3 regions of the Filimonas effusa genome follow, and region 2 is predicted to be linked to each of the others. Evidence: riboswitches for the same ligand, from Rfam matches in the RefSeq annotation. Region 2 holds a riboswitch; each other region holds the start of a gene.
The links. Region 2 has a riboswitch for cobalamin ahead of ESB13_RS10660 (TonB-dependent receptor). Riboswitches for the same ligand answer to the same signal wherever they lie in the genome.

Region 1 (4,218 bases), on a different contig from region 2:
TTCATCAAACAGAAGATCGACTCGGCCAAATGGTTCATCGATATGATCAAGCAGCGGCAACATACCCTGCTCAGTACCATGAACGCAATTATGGAATACCAGCGCGAATTCTTCCTCACAGGCGATGAAACTAACCTTAAACCAATGATCCTCAAAGATATAGCAGAGGTTACAGGGCTCGATATCTCTACCGTGAGCCGCGTGGCAAACAGCAAATTCGTTCAAACTGAATTCGGAACCTATCGCCTTAAATTCTTCTTCAGCGAATCGCTTAGCACCGAAAGTGGTGAAGAAGTGAGTACCCGCGAAGTCAAGAAAATACTCAGCGATCTCATCGAAGGCGAAGACAAACGTAAACCACTCAGCGACGAAAGGCTTACTGAGCTCCTTCAGGAAAAAGGATATAATATTGCACGTCGTACCGTTGCCAAATACCGGGAACAGCTCAATATTCCCGTAGCGCGTTTGCGAAAAGAATTATAAAACAGGAAAACGGCCTCTACGCGGCTGTTTTCCCTAAAGTATATTCCGGTTGTATCCGGCCCAATTGAATATAATGTCTGATAATCAAACTGTTACAACGCAGCCCATGCCGGTTAAATTACTGGCAAAACTGGTGTCCTATCTTTTCCACCCGCTGTTTATACCTACTTTCGTTTTTTTATGGCTGCTTTTTCGCTTTCCCTACGAATTTGCAGGCATTTCCCCCGTCGCAGTGCGTTACAGGATCTTTAGCGTCTTCTGGATGACAGCCTTCTTCCCCGCATTTGCCGTATTGCTGCTATGGCGACTTAAATTCATCAATAGCATTATGCTGCGTACGCCTAAAGACAGGATCGTGCCATATATGATCACAATGTTCTTTTACTGGTGGATGTGGTATCTCAGCCGCAATTTCACCGATCAGCCAATAGTGATCAAATGCTTCTATCTGGGTATCTTCTTAACAACAGTAGCCGGTTTGGTCGTTAATAACTTCCTGAAGATCAGTATGCACGCTATGGGGGCGGCAGGCGCAATGGCTTTCGTTATCCTTACCTGTTTTACTTACGGCATGCACTTGGGCGCAGATATTTCTGTTGCTGTAGTGGCTACCGGCCTTATTTGTACAGCCAGGCTGGCGCTGAGCGAACACGCTGCTGCAGAGGTCTATATAGGACTACTGGCAGGGGTTACCTGCCAGTTTATTGCGTACTATTTTACTATGATTTTCTGATCAAAAAGCTTGCTTATCCCTTGGCAGCGTCCGCTAAGGGTGATGCCTCCTGGGCGGCTATAGGCTGTTGCGCGATAGCAGGTTTTAAAGCAGGCCACATGAAGTTGGCATTCAATATCTTGGAGCTGCGCTGATACCAGTTGTCATTATGATAGATAAAGAAGCAACTGCCACCTTTGATCGTATTGATAATATCTTTATGCTCAGAATAAGAAACTGCAGGGCAGCCATAACTTCTGCCCATAGCACTTTCGCAACGGCTGGCATTTACATAAGTGCTGCCATGCATTACAATATCACGCATACGTACATTGTCGTTAATGCCTTTTTCCATTCCATCAAAACGCATGCTGTAACCGGCTTTGCCTGTATAGGTCTCGGCGGTGATCATGAAGCCCAGCGAGCTTTTGTGTGAACTGTTCAGGTTCGAAAAACTTGTAGCATATTCTCCGCCGGAATTACGGCCATGTGATACATAGGTATTGAATAATACCCTGGAATGAGCGATATCTATAACGTATAAACGCTTTTTGGTACTGCTCTGGCTCATATCTACAATTGATAACAGGTCTGGTTTCGCCAGTTGACCTTTTTCCAGCAGATACTGATAACCCTTATAGGCCTTGAAAAAAGCCTCACGGCTTAAGCCATTACTGTCTAAACCTAAACGGGTATAGATGGAATCAGAAAGCCGGCGGGCTGGAACCGCATTAGCATTGTCGGGTAATAGGGAGGGGAATTTTTTTCCGTCATTGTCATTCGCACGGTGGGCACTTGTAAACGCAATAGATGTAAAAGCACACACACACACAGCTACCGCAAACACTACTTTTTTCATCGAGTTCTTTCCTTTTTAGTTGGGGTGGTTATTGAATTATTACGACATACTATTAATGCTCAGAATGGTAAATTTATTGCAGTTCTTCATAATATTTTAAGATTTTGCCCACTGTTTATGGATTTTTAACGCCATTCCTCCCTTCCCTTAACAATTCCCGGGTTTTATGACATTCCTCAAACAATTCCCTACATTTGCCGCCGCTTTTGGTTTCCCGCTTCCAACGGGAATTAAAAGGGAACCCGGTGTAAATCCGGGGCTGTCCCGCAGCTGTAAGTTTTCAGGTAAGATCCACTTTTACCACTGCCGTACTCCATACCACTGTGACCCATGTCACGGGAAGGTCACCCGGCAGAGAAAATGAGCCAGAAGACCTGCCTTTAGCAACTTGGATTCAACGCTTCCGGGGATTGAAGCATGAATGATTGAAGAGCATAAACGCTTTCTCACATTTTATGGTATAAATGGCTGTAATGACAGTATAGCACAGTAGTCGCTATACCTCACCAGGTTATAGTTGCCCCATAGCATTGTTTCTGCCAGTCCTGTCTTAAACCAAAATGGATATAATGAAAACAATGTCTCGCTCATGGAGCCGGTTGGCGCTCTGCCTGCTCGCAATCCCTGTACTCCTGTTCTCCTGTCAAAAAGACGATACGCCCGCTCAAATCGGTAAATATCAGGACGGCTTCTTTATCATCAATGAAGGCTGGTATGGCCACGAAACCGGCACCGTTTACTTCTACGACCACCGGGGCGACTCTCTCCGGGCTAATATTTATCAGGCCGAAAATCCCGATAAAGTATTGGGTACCATTACCTCCACCCTCCAATACGCTACTATTTTCAATAATAAAATGTACATGGTGGTAAAAGTGGGTGGCCCTCTCGTAGTAGTTAACCCCGCTACCATGAAGGAAATCAACCGTATTGAACCCCTGCCGGGCAACAATGGCGTCTCTTTCCTCGGCCTCAACGACGACCAGGGATTGTTAGGTACCACAAATGGCCTCTATCTCTTAGGATTATCCCCGCTTTCTCTTGGCGCCAAAGTAACCGAAATCACCGGCGCTATCGGCGATATGGTTAAAACGGGCGCGTATCTCTTTGTCGGTTCGCAGAAAACCGGCCTCGTAGTCCTGAATAACAATACATTCAGTACCGTCAAATCTTTTGCAAACGTTCAAATGGGACCTGTTGTCTCTGGCGATGGCTCAGGTGTTTGGGCAATAGCTGGAAATAATTTGTTGAAGATCAACGCCCAAACCCTCACCGCCGATACGGTGAAACTTGCGTTCACCGCTGTTTCACCCTATGGCGCCTGGCGCTCTACCGCTATAACCAGCTCAACCAGGGAAAATGCAGTGTTCTACGCCGAAAACAAAAGCTTCACCGGCGCTACCAGGATCTATAAATATGTTGTGGGAAATACCGCTTCAGCCACTACCCCTTTTATCACATTACCCGAAGGCCAGTATTGCTATGGTAAAGCAGTGGCTTATAATAAGGCAGCCGACGAACTTATTGTCACTACACTTAATGGCGCCTATACAGGTAATATCAATAGGGTGCTTTTTTATAACGCCGCCACAGGTGAGCTCAAAAAAACATTGACGTATAACGGATGGCATTTCCCGGCAATGCCTGTGTTCTATTAGTAAATGTTTTGGGGCATAGGGGCAAACTCTTTTTGCCCTTCATTCGTATATGGCGGTATAAGTCGCGCTTCGTTAACCGGGGCGCACAGTAACCGTTTCATAAATAATTCTATTACTGGTATCGCTGCGCTCGTGCAGCACTGGCTGCACACGCCCAGCAGCCAGTTGATACCGGTAAAATGCAAATGATACTATAACGACTTCCTGACCTGGCTTAACAGTTCTTCTAATCCGTTCGTTTTTATCTCGTACATCGTCGCCAGCAACATTCCCAGCTTTCCCTTCGGAAACCCCTTCCGCTGAAACCACTCCAGGTACGATACCGGTAAATAACACAACACCGTATCCTTATACTTGCCAAATGGCATCTTCATCGTCACTAGCTCCTTTAATATTGAAGAGTCAGGCTGAAATATTTCCACGTAATAATTTGTTTTAAAATAGTATCTCTCAAGCTTATCTCTCTACAAACTTAACGCTTATAATAGATCTCTATGGTAGTAGTA
Region 2 (4,218 bases):
ACAGGTCACTGGTATACCAGGGCTGCTCATAGTTCTCAGGTATATTGGCGGAATTATGATAACGCTTGCCTACATAAATAAAACTGTAGTTCAGCCGCCATGTTTGATATTGCAGGCTCGATATAAGCGAACCGCTATGCCAGGGAATATAAGCGATCTGGCCGCCATAAGTCAACTTCTGTATTTCAGGATTTTTAGATTCCGTCATGTCCTGCGCCTTTTGATAAGTATAACCAGCCCTTACATTCAATAAAACATTCCCCGGAAACCGAAAGGTCTGATTAGCCACCACATCCACACCCTTTATCTCCACTTTCCCGATATTCATGATCATCCAGCGGTACATGCTATTCCCTTTGAGAACGGCAACGATCTTATCCGTAACCTTGTTATAATAAACATCCGATTGTAGCTGCCAGTCACATAAAAAAGAACTTGGCCGGTTTATGCGATATAAAAAGCCAATATTGTATTGATGTGTAAATTCCGGCTTCAGACTAATATTGCCGATATCGGTATAATACAGGTCATTGAAAGTGGGCATCCGGAATATATTCTTATAGAAGGCCCTGATGTTCAAATCAACTTTCCGAAAAGGCTTGTACGACACAAACACTGCCGGTGTCACTTCATTCCTCGAAGGCGCCGCTACTGCAGAGTCACCAACAGAAGTGTTCCCCCTGGTAATACGCTCATGAACAAACGTACCTAAAACACTTGCCTGCATTTTAAACGCCCCCAGGTCTGCTGCTCCTGCTAATGAAACAAGTGATGTAAACCGCTTTGGAAAAACAAATCCATCCAGGTTAGAATGAAGTGTGTTATACTGGAAATCTGTCGACAAATTAAGATCAACCTTCTTCGACAAACTATATTTATTCGCAACAGAAGCATACCACTCCCGCTGACGGAAATTGTTATCGATATACATTAAGGTCGTATCAGGGTTCAGGTAACGCATATAGTCGTTGGCATACTTTGCATTCACCTGTATATCGTAACCATTCACAATATTCTTCTGAAAAGAGCCCTGCAAAAAGAAGTTCCGGTCCCACTGCCTTTGAGAACGCTTCCACACATTATTGACGATGGCGCCGGGTATGCCTCTTTCTGAATGATAGAAATACCCTTTCACGTTCCACCATCCACGGTTGATATTGCCATACAGCCCGCTTTCAACCCGCTTCGCATCGATATCACCATTTTCCCTGATAGCAGTAGTATCCCAGGCTACATTGCCCGACTCATGAAACACCCTTCTGTAACGGAAAGGATAGCGGCCGGAAGACTTCACATATTCACCACTTAAAGAATAGTTTATGTTTTTCGTTAACTTTTGCTCAAGCAATAAAGAAGGATTGACCAGGTCAAACGAACCCGTTTTAAATACACCTTTAAAATTTGTTCTTTTTAAAGAGTCAAATACCGGCTTCCTGCTCCGCAGGTAAATAGAACCGGATGAACCATAATCTTTGGCAGGTTGAAATATCTCGCTTTTCTGCCCGTTATAAAGAGAAATGGATTCTATATTATCCATCGAAAACTTCCCAAGATCCACCTGCCCGTTTTGAGCATTTCCCAACTGAATGCCATCATAAAATACGCCCATATGATTGGTACCCATACTGCGTATATCTACCGTTTTCAGCCCGCCTATTCCCCCATAATCCTTTACCTGCACCCCGGCAAAATAACGGATCGCATCGGCAACAGAAAAACTGTTTAAACTTTTCAAATGCGCACCAGCCAGCCTTTGCGAAGGAATAACTTCTTTATACCCCGATGTGGAGATAGTAACATGCGGCAACGTTTTAACCACGCTGGTATCCATACGTATAGAATCCCGCCCGGTTTGTTGCGCGTACAGGTTCATACCAATAACTGTCAAAAACACTGCTGCCAGCGTCTTCAATGCCTCTGAATGATCCATCAATAATTGATTTCAGACAGCTTACCGATTGACATACGAAAACAAATAGATACTGAATAGCTTCAGCTCAGGTTGTATTCAAAGCCCCATCCTCGAAAGCTTTAAAAAAATATGTGCAGTGGCAGGTCTCCTGACTTATTCTCACTTTAGACGGCCTTCCCATTTTTATTCACTAAAAACAGTGGCGAACAGATTGTCAAAGTGTTGTTATAGAACTTACAGTAGCGGGTCTGTTCAGGATTTACACCTGATTCCCTATTAATCCTAACATCGTGAAATTTATGCTAAGAACCATTTGCGCCGTGAAAATACTACAAAATATTGATTTTTATTAAAGAGTTGCAGATTGGTGGCGACAGAGGCTACAAACCATGGGTTCAAAATAACCTGTAAATTGTGACATAAAAAGACTGGGCTATGCCTATTAGTAGTTGCTGTAAACAACAACTACTAATAGGCATACTCATTTTATATACTGCGTGTATAGGTTTAAAGCGTATTTCTTCGCAAATGGGTTGCCTGTGGATGTGATTGGAATATATGGGAGCCAGTGGGTGTTTTTTATAGCTCATGGGGTATTTTAGAGATAGGGGGACATCAGGGCTAACCTATGGACTGGAAGAATTATCGGCATTCTTCCCTGAAATGCAGGACGCTGATTTGAGGTTAGCCGGTAATTTTCACTTGTAAATCCTTTTTATAAGTGGTAAATTAGGGCAACCCAAACCTAATTCATGACAACCTATCGCCACCAGCTAAATGCTCACCTGTTCCGGGGAAACTACCTGTTATTTTTACTTATTGTATTTCTTATTGTTTCGTTATTTGTTCGGAGAGTTGATGCGCAGTCGTTTCGGATGGAAAGCGATCCTAATGTGCATATTTACCTGAAGAATGCTGTAGCGCAGAGAGCCGGATGGCGCGTGTGGGGCAACCGACAGATTTCCGGCTTCATTAATATGGCGGTGGTAAACGAGGTTTCGCATAGTTTGTATTTATTTAATACCTATGGGCGATTATTTGATTCGACGGTGTTAACGGCGCATGATTATGCAAGTCTGGTAGATGGTACGACGGATGTGTTTGGCTGGTACCGCAACAGGCTGGATAGCATTTGGCGTTGTATAGAGGATATAAAGCTAAAGTTGCGCTTATTATCGCTTTCTGGAAGCAAGAACTTGCATGGTTCTGGCATTAGAGAAGAGCGGATATCACTGAAAAGTGAGGGTATGCCGGATGTTATACAGGCATTAGAGCAAGAGCAGAAAGCATTGGCATTGCAGCGGGCTATCGTGCAGATGCGTTATAATAGAGTTGCTGATAGGAGTACACCTATCACAGACCGGCGGCTACTAGGGGCTATGCTAAAGCGAAAGGACAGTACACTTTTTTATGCTGCTGACCCGTTAGCTAAGTGGCCAATGATGTCGCTACGGCGTACAGATGCGATGTTGCGTATTTATGACAGGTGGGGAAAAGTAACCGACAGTCTGAAACTGGTAAATAGCGCTTTGCTGACGGAACAGCGGATCAATCCTTTTGAATTGTACCGGGTTTGGCAGGAACGACGGCACCAGTGGCTGCTGAAGGAAGTGCAGGCGCTGCAGCGGAAACAATCAGTTCATAGTTTGAAACAATATCATCAGGCATCTTACCGGAAAACGCAGGAGAGGTTAAGGCTACTATACGAGGAGTTGGATGAACTGGATAAGCAGGTGGAAGGTAATATTGCGCCAGATGAAGCGGCGCTTTTGAAGGCGGTACAGTTAGAATATAGCAGCCAGGAAGGATGCTATAGTTACCTGTCAGGACTTGGGGTAAGCTATTCTTATGCAACTATCCGTGGCGACAAGCGATATGAACTAACAAATCACTTAAGTAATGTGGTAACAACTCTGACAGACAGAAAGGTGCCTGTTAGTAGTAACGGCACAACGATTGAGTACTATATTGCAGATGTAGTATCGGCACAGGATTATTATCCTTTTGGGATGATACAGCCTGGGAGGAATTATAATATTGAGGGGTATAGGTACGGATTTAATGGTCAAGAAAGTAGCAAAGAAATTAACGAGAATAGCTATACTGCATTATTTTGGGAGTATGATGCAAGAATAGGCCGCCGCTGGAATTCTGATCCTATCTTTAAAGCATATGAATCTCCTTACTTATCTTTCGGAGGCAATCCAATTATAAATATCGATCCTGATGGAAGTGATACGATTAATATTACCCGTACAACAACAAGAAAAGCTGGAGGTGTAATAAAAAGCGGGTTAGATAATTTT
Region 3 (4,218 bases), on a different contig from region 2:
TCTTTAATAGACCTGGATGGCCGTTTTGGCCTGCATCCTTCCATGAATGCATTTGAACCACTGTTCCGTGAAAAAAGACTGGCGATAGTACATGGCATAGGTTCACCTAATAATACCCGTTCGCATTTTGATGCGCAGGACTATATGGAATCGGGCACTCCTTTCAACAAGGGAACTTCCAGCGGATGGCTTAACAGAGCCTCAGGATTATTAGGGCACGATGCTTCGCCCTTCAGGGCAGTAAGCCTTACATCGGCCATGCCACGTTCGTTTTATGGCGATAACCCGGCGCTTGCCATCAGCAATCTGCAGGATTTCTCAATACAAATGAAAGGCAATCCGCTTGCTGCCAACACTGCCGCCAAAAGTTTCGAAGATCTTTACGACCAAACCACCTCTTCGCTACTCAGCAAAACAGGCAAGGAAAGCTTTGAAGCTATTAAAATGCTGCAGAAAACCAACGTGCGTAACTATACCCCGGCTAATAACGCTATTTATCCTTCTTCAGCACTCGGAAATTCTCTGAAACAAATTGCCCAGCTTATAAAAATGGACGTGGGACTGGAAGTTGCTTTTGCAGAATCCGGAGGGTGGGATACCCATTTTAACCAGGGAACTGAAAATGGTATTTTCGCCCGTAATGTACAGGATCTGAGTGAAAGCATTACCGCTTTCTGGGCCGATTTATCGGCATACCAGGACCAGGTAACGGTTATGACGATGACGGAATTTGGCCGCACGGTTAAACAGAACGGGACTAATGGAACCGATCATGGCAGGGCTTCCTGCAACTTTATACTGGGCAACGATGTCAATGGTGGAATAGTTCATGGAAATATGAAGCCCCTTTCTGTTGACAACCTCGAAGATGGGCGTGACCTGGCTGTAACCACAGACTTTCGTGCCGTATTCAGCGAAGTGGCCGGTAAACACCTTAATATCAGCAATACATCAGGCTTGTTCCCCGACTGGAAAGGCACACCTATAGGTGTGATGCGCTCGTAATGGCGTATTTACCGGCTACAGCATTGATTCCCCCCGCTGCACCTGGAGCTCATTTCTGCCGGATAGCAGCAAATGCCTGCTCCAGGTCTATAATAAGATAGTCGGCAGCCTCCAGCCCGGTGTAAAGCCTTAACATACGATGCTCCCTGCTGCCTGCAATGAAAGCGGCACGGGGAATACCGGCACAGCGCGGAATAATGAGCGATTCATGTCCACCCCAGCTCACTGCCATAGCGATATGTTTAAGCGATTCGCAGAAACGCTCCACTTCGTCGACGCTTGCGGCCTTGATAACAAAGGTTATTAGTCCTCCTGCCCCTTTCATTTGCTGCTGTGCCAGTTCAAACTGTGGGAAAGCAGGATCCAGGGGATAGATCACCTCCTCTACCCTTTCATGCTGCTTCAGGTAGGTAAGCACCTTAAGCGCGGTTTGTGATGCCTGCTCCAGCCGCAACGGCAGCGTTCGCAGTCCACGTAGTAACAGCCATGCATTAAAAGGCTGAATACCACTTCCGATATTCATATACTCGCTATTGAAAATGCGTTCTATAACGGCGCTACTACCGCTTAATACTCCTGCGATAGTATCGCTATGACCACTTATATATTTGGTAGCAGACTGCAGTACCAGGTCTATACCCATAGCAATAGGCTGTTGGTAGAGTGGTGAACAATGGCTGTTGTCGCAGATTGTGATAATAGAACGCTGTTTTGCAAGGACGGCTATTGCTTTCAGATCCTGCAGCTCGTAGGTCCAGCTGCCAGGACTTTCGAGATAATAAAGCGTGGTAGCTTGTGTAGTTGCCTGCTGAAATTCAGCGATATCCGTTCCTTTTACATAAGTATGTGTTATACCAAACCTGGGCAGAATAACCTCAAACATTTTTTTTGCCCAGCCGTAGGCAGACCTTACACTTACAATATGATCACCTGCTTTTACATTAGCCAATACGGCAGCGAATATGGCGGCAGCGCCGCTGTTGAATACGAGGCAGTCTTCGGCCCCGTCAAGCGCCGCCAGTTTTTTGCGCAGGATCTCTACGGTGGGGTTGAGGCCGCGGCTATACAGCCAGCCGGAGTATTCATCGGCAAATGCAGCTCTCAGCTCATCAACACGTTTGAAGCCGAAATTGCTGGTTTGAACAATGGGAGGCGCCATTGCGCGGAAGTATTCGTCCCGGTCTTCTGCCAGTTCGTTTAATATATAAGAAAGTTCCATATAAGCCTGTTTTGTGTATGCTAAAATAGGCAATCCGGTTTTTCCATTACATTTGCCGCGAGCCAGGTTTCCGCTATGCGGAATTAAAAGGGAAGTCCGGTGTAATTCCGGCGCTATCCCCGTAGCTGTAAAATGTAAAAAAGAAGGTGCACCTTCTTACTGCCGAACCTGAAGCCACTGCCGGTTAGCAACCGGTGGGAAGGCGTTCTGCAGAACACGAGCCAGAAGACCTGCCAGGTTTCATTAGTACTCACTGCGCTTTCGGGTGAAAAGCGAAGAGAGGCAGCTGCACAGCCGGCTGCTATCCTCTCCTCTTTGCATTGAACGCATGCCAGTACCCTTCTGAACAGTTTAAACCAAACATGCATGAAAAAAATCGCCTGCGCTTTTGCAGCATTGGCCATTGCGCAAACAAGCTTCTCACAGGAACCCGCTTCCGGAGAGCTGAACGAAGTGATCGTTACCGCGAACAAAAGAGAACAGAAGCAGAACACCACCGGTAAGGTCATTTCTGTTATCACTAAAGAACAACTTGAAAAAAGTACCGGAAGAACAATTGCCCAGGTACTGAATGAACAGGCTGGTGTTGTTATTAACGGCGCCCTCAATAACGCCGGCACCGTACAATCTGTTTACACCCGTGGCGCCTCATCGGGCAGAACATTGATACTTATAGATGGCGTGCCCGTGAACGATCCCAGCATGATCAATAATGAATATGATCTTAATCTTTTTTCTGTTAACGACGCAGAAAGGATTGAAATATGCAAAGGTGCGCAATCGACACTTTATGGAAGCGACGCTATTGCCGGTGTCATTAACATTATTACCCAAAAGAAAAACATCAACAAACCTGTAAACCTGCAGGCATCTGCTGCGGGTGGCAACTACGGTACATTCAGAGGTAATGCGAGTGTGTATGGTAAAGCCGGTAAACTTAGCTATACTGCCCGTTATGCACGTTTACAAACCGACGGCTTTTCTGCAGCGCACGACAGCATAGGCAACCAGTCATTTGAAAATGACGGGTACAAAGGCAATTCCTCAAACGCGATGATCCAGTACCAGGCAAACAGCCATCTGCTGCTGAAAGCCTTTACCATGTACAATCAGTACAAAACAGATATCGACGCGGGCATTTTCGCTGATGAAAAAGATCATACAGTGGATAACAAAGGGCTTAATACAGGGGCCGGATTTCAATATAAAGACGACTTTATAGCGCTCACCGGCAACTACCAGTACACCCAATCACGCCGTCATGACCTTAGCACCACCGCCTCCAATGATTACCGCAGTATTGCACAGTTTGCGGAGTTATATGGTAATATGCAGCTGGGTAATGGTTTCAGCCTGCTGCAAGGTGTAGAATACAGGTACGGCTCTATGAACAGCGCTTATACCAACTTTGCCGCTCCTGCCTGGAACAGCAATTTTATGGATACCTCCATCAGCCAGGGTTCTATGTATACATCTTTCAACTACAACAGTTCACACTTTAATGTAGAACTGGGAGGCAGGTTTAATTTCCACTCCAGGTACGGAAGCAACTATACTTATACTTTTAACCCTTCGTATGCCTTTAACAGTCACTATCGTGTATTTGGCAGTATTGCTACCGGCTTTAAAGCTCCAAGCCTTTATCAGTTGTTTGATGCTTTTTCGGGTAATCGCGGACTGCGCCCTGAAAAGTCTACCAACTATGAACTGGGTGTGCAGCAGCAATATGCCGCATTCAGTCACAGGATAGCCGGCTTTTACCGGAAGATCAAAGACGGTATAGACTATAACAACATTACCTTCCAGTACTTTAATTTCCTGGAGCAAAATGTAAAAGGGTTTGAATACGAGTTAAACCTTTCAGTTACTAAAAAGCTGACATTAAACGCGAACTATACCTTCCTCTCCGGAGAAGAACATACGCAAAGCAGGGCCACAGTAAAAGACAGCACTTACAAATACCTGCTGAAACGTCCCAAACACAGTGTAAATGC

Region 1: another riboswitch for cobalamin. It lies ahead of ESB13_RS16595 (DUF5074 domain-containing protein); the one in region 2 lies ahead of ESB13_RS10660 (TonB-dependent receptor).
Region 3: another riboswitch for cobalamin. It lies ahead of ESB13_RS18560 (TonB-dependent receptor plug domain-containing protein); the one in region 2 lies ahead of ESB13_RS10660 (TonB-dependent receptor).

Annotation. Positions count from the first base shown of each region.
Region 1 covers NZ_SDHZ01000002.1:1,331,269-1,335,486, reverse strand. Annotated here, with positions in the region: gene rpoN (RNA polymerase factor sigma-54) at 1-483, shown strand, start outside; gene ESB13_RS16605 (hypothetical protein) at 557-1,216, shown strand; gene ESB13_RS16600 (murein L,D-transpeptidase catalytic domain family protein) at 1,230-2,054, opposite strand; cobalamin riboswitch at 2,245-2,450, shown strand; gene ESB13_RS16595 (DUF5074 domain-containing protein) at 2,624-3,712, shown strand; gene ESB13_RS16590 (DUF3820 family protein) at 3,904-4,134, opposite strand.
Region 2 covers NZ_SDHZ01000001.1:2,821,587-2,825,804, forward strand. Annotated here, with positions in the region: gene ESB13_RS10660 (TonB-dependent receptor) at 1-1,930, opposite strand, end outside; cobalamin riboswitch at 2,034-2,241, opposite strand; gene ESB13_RS10665 (RHS repeat domain-containing protein) at 2,665-4,218, shown strand, end outside.
Region 3 covers NZ_SDHZ01000003.1:158,573-162,790, forward strand. Annotated here, with positions in the region: gene ESB13_RS18550 (DUF1501 domain-containing protein) at 1-1,005, shown strand, start outside; gene ESB13_RS18555 (trans-sulfuration enzyme family protein) at 1,055-2,224, opposite strand; cobalamin riboswitch at 2,272-2,476, shown strand; gene ESB13_RS18560 (TonB-dependent receptor plug domain-containing protein) at 2,591-4,218, shown strand, end outside.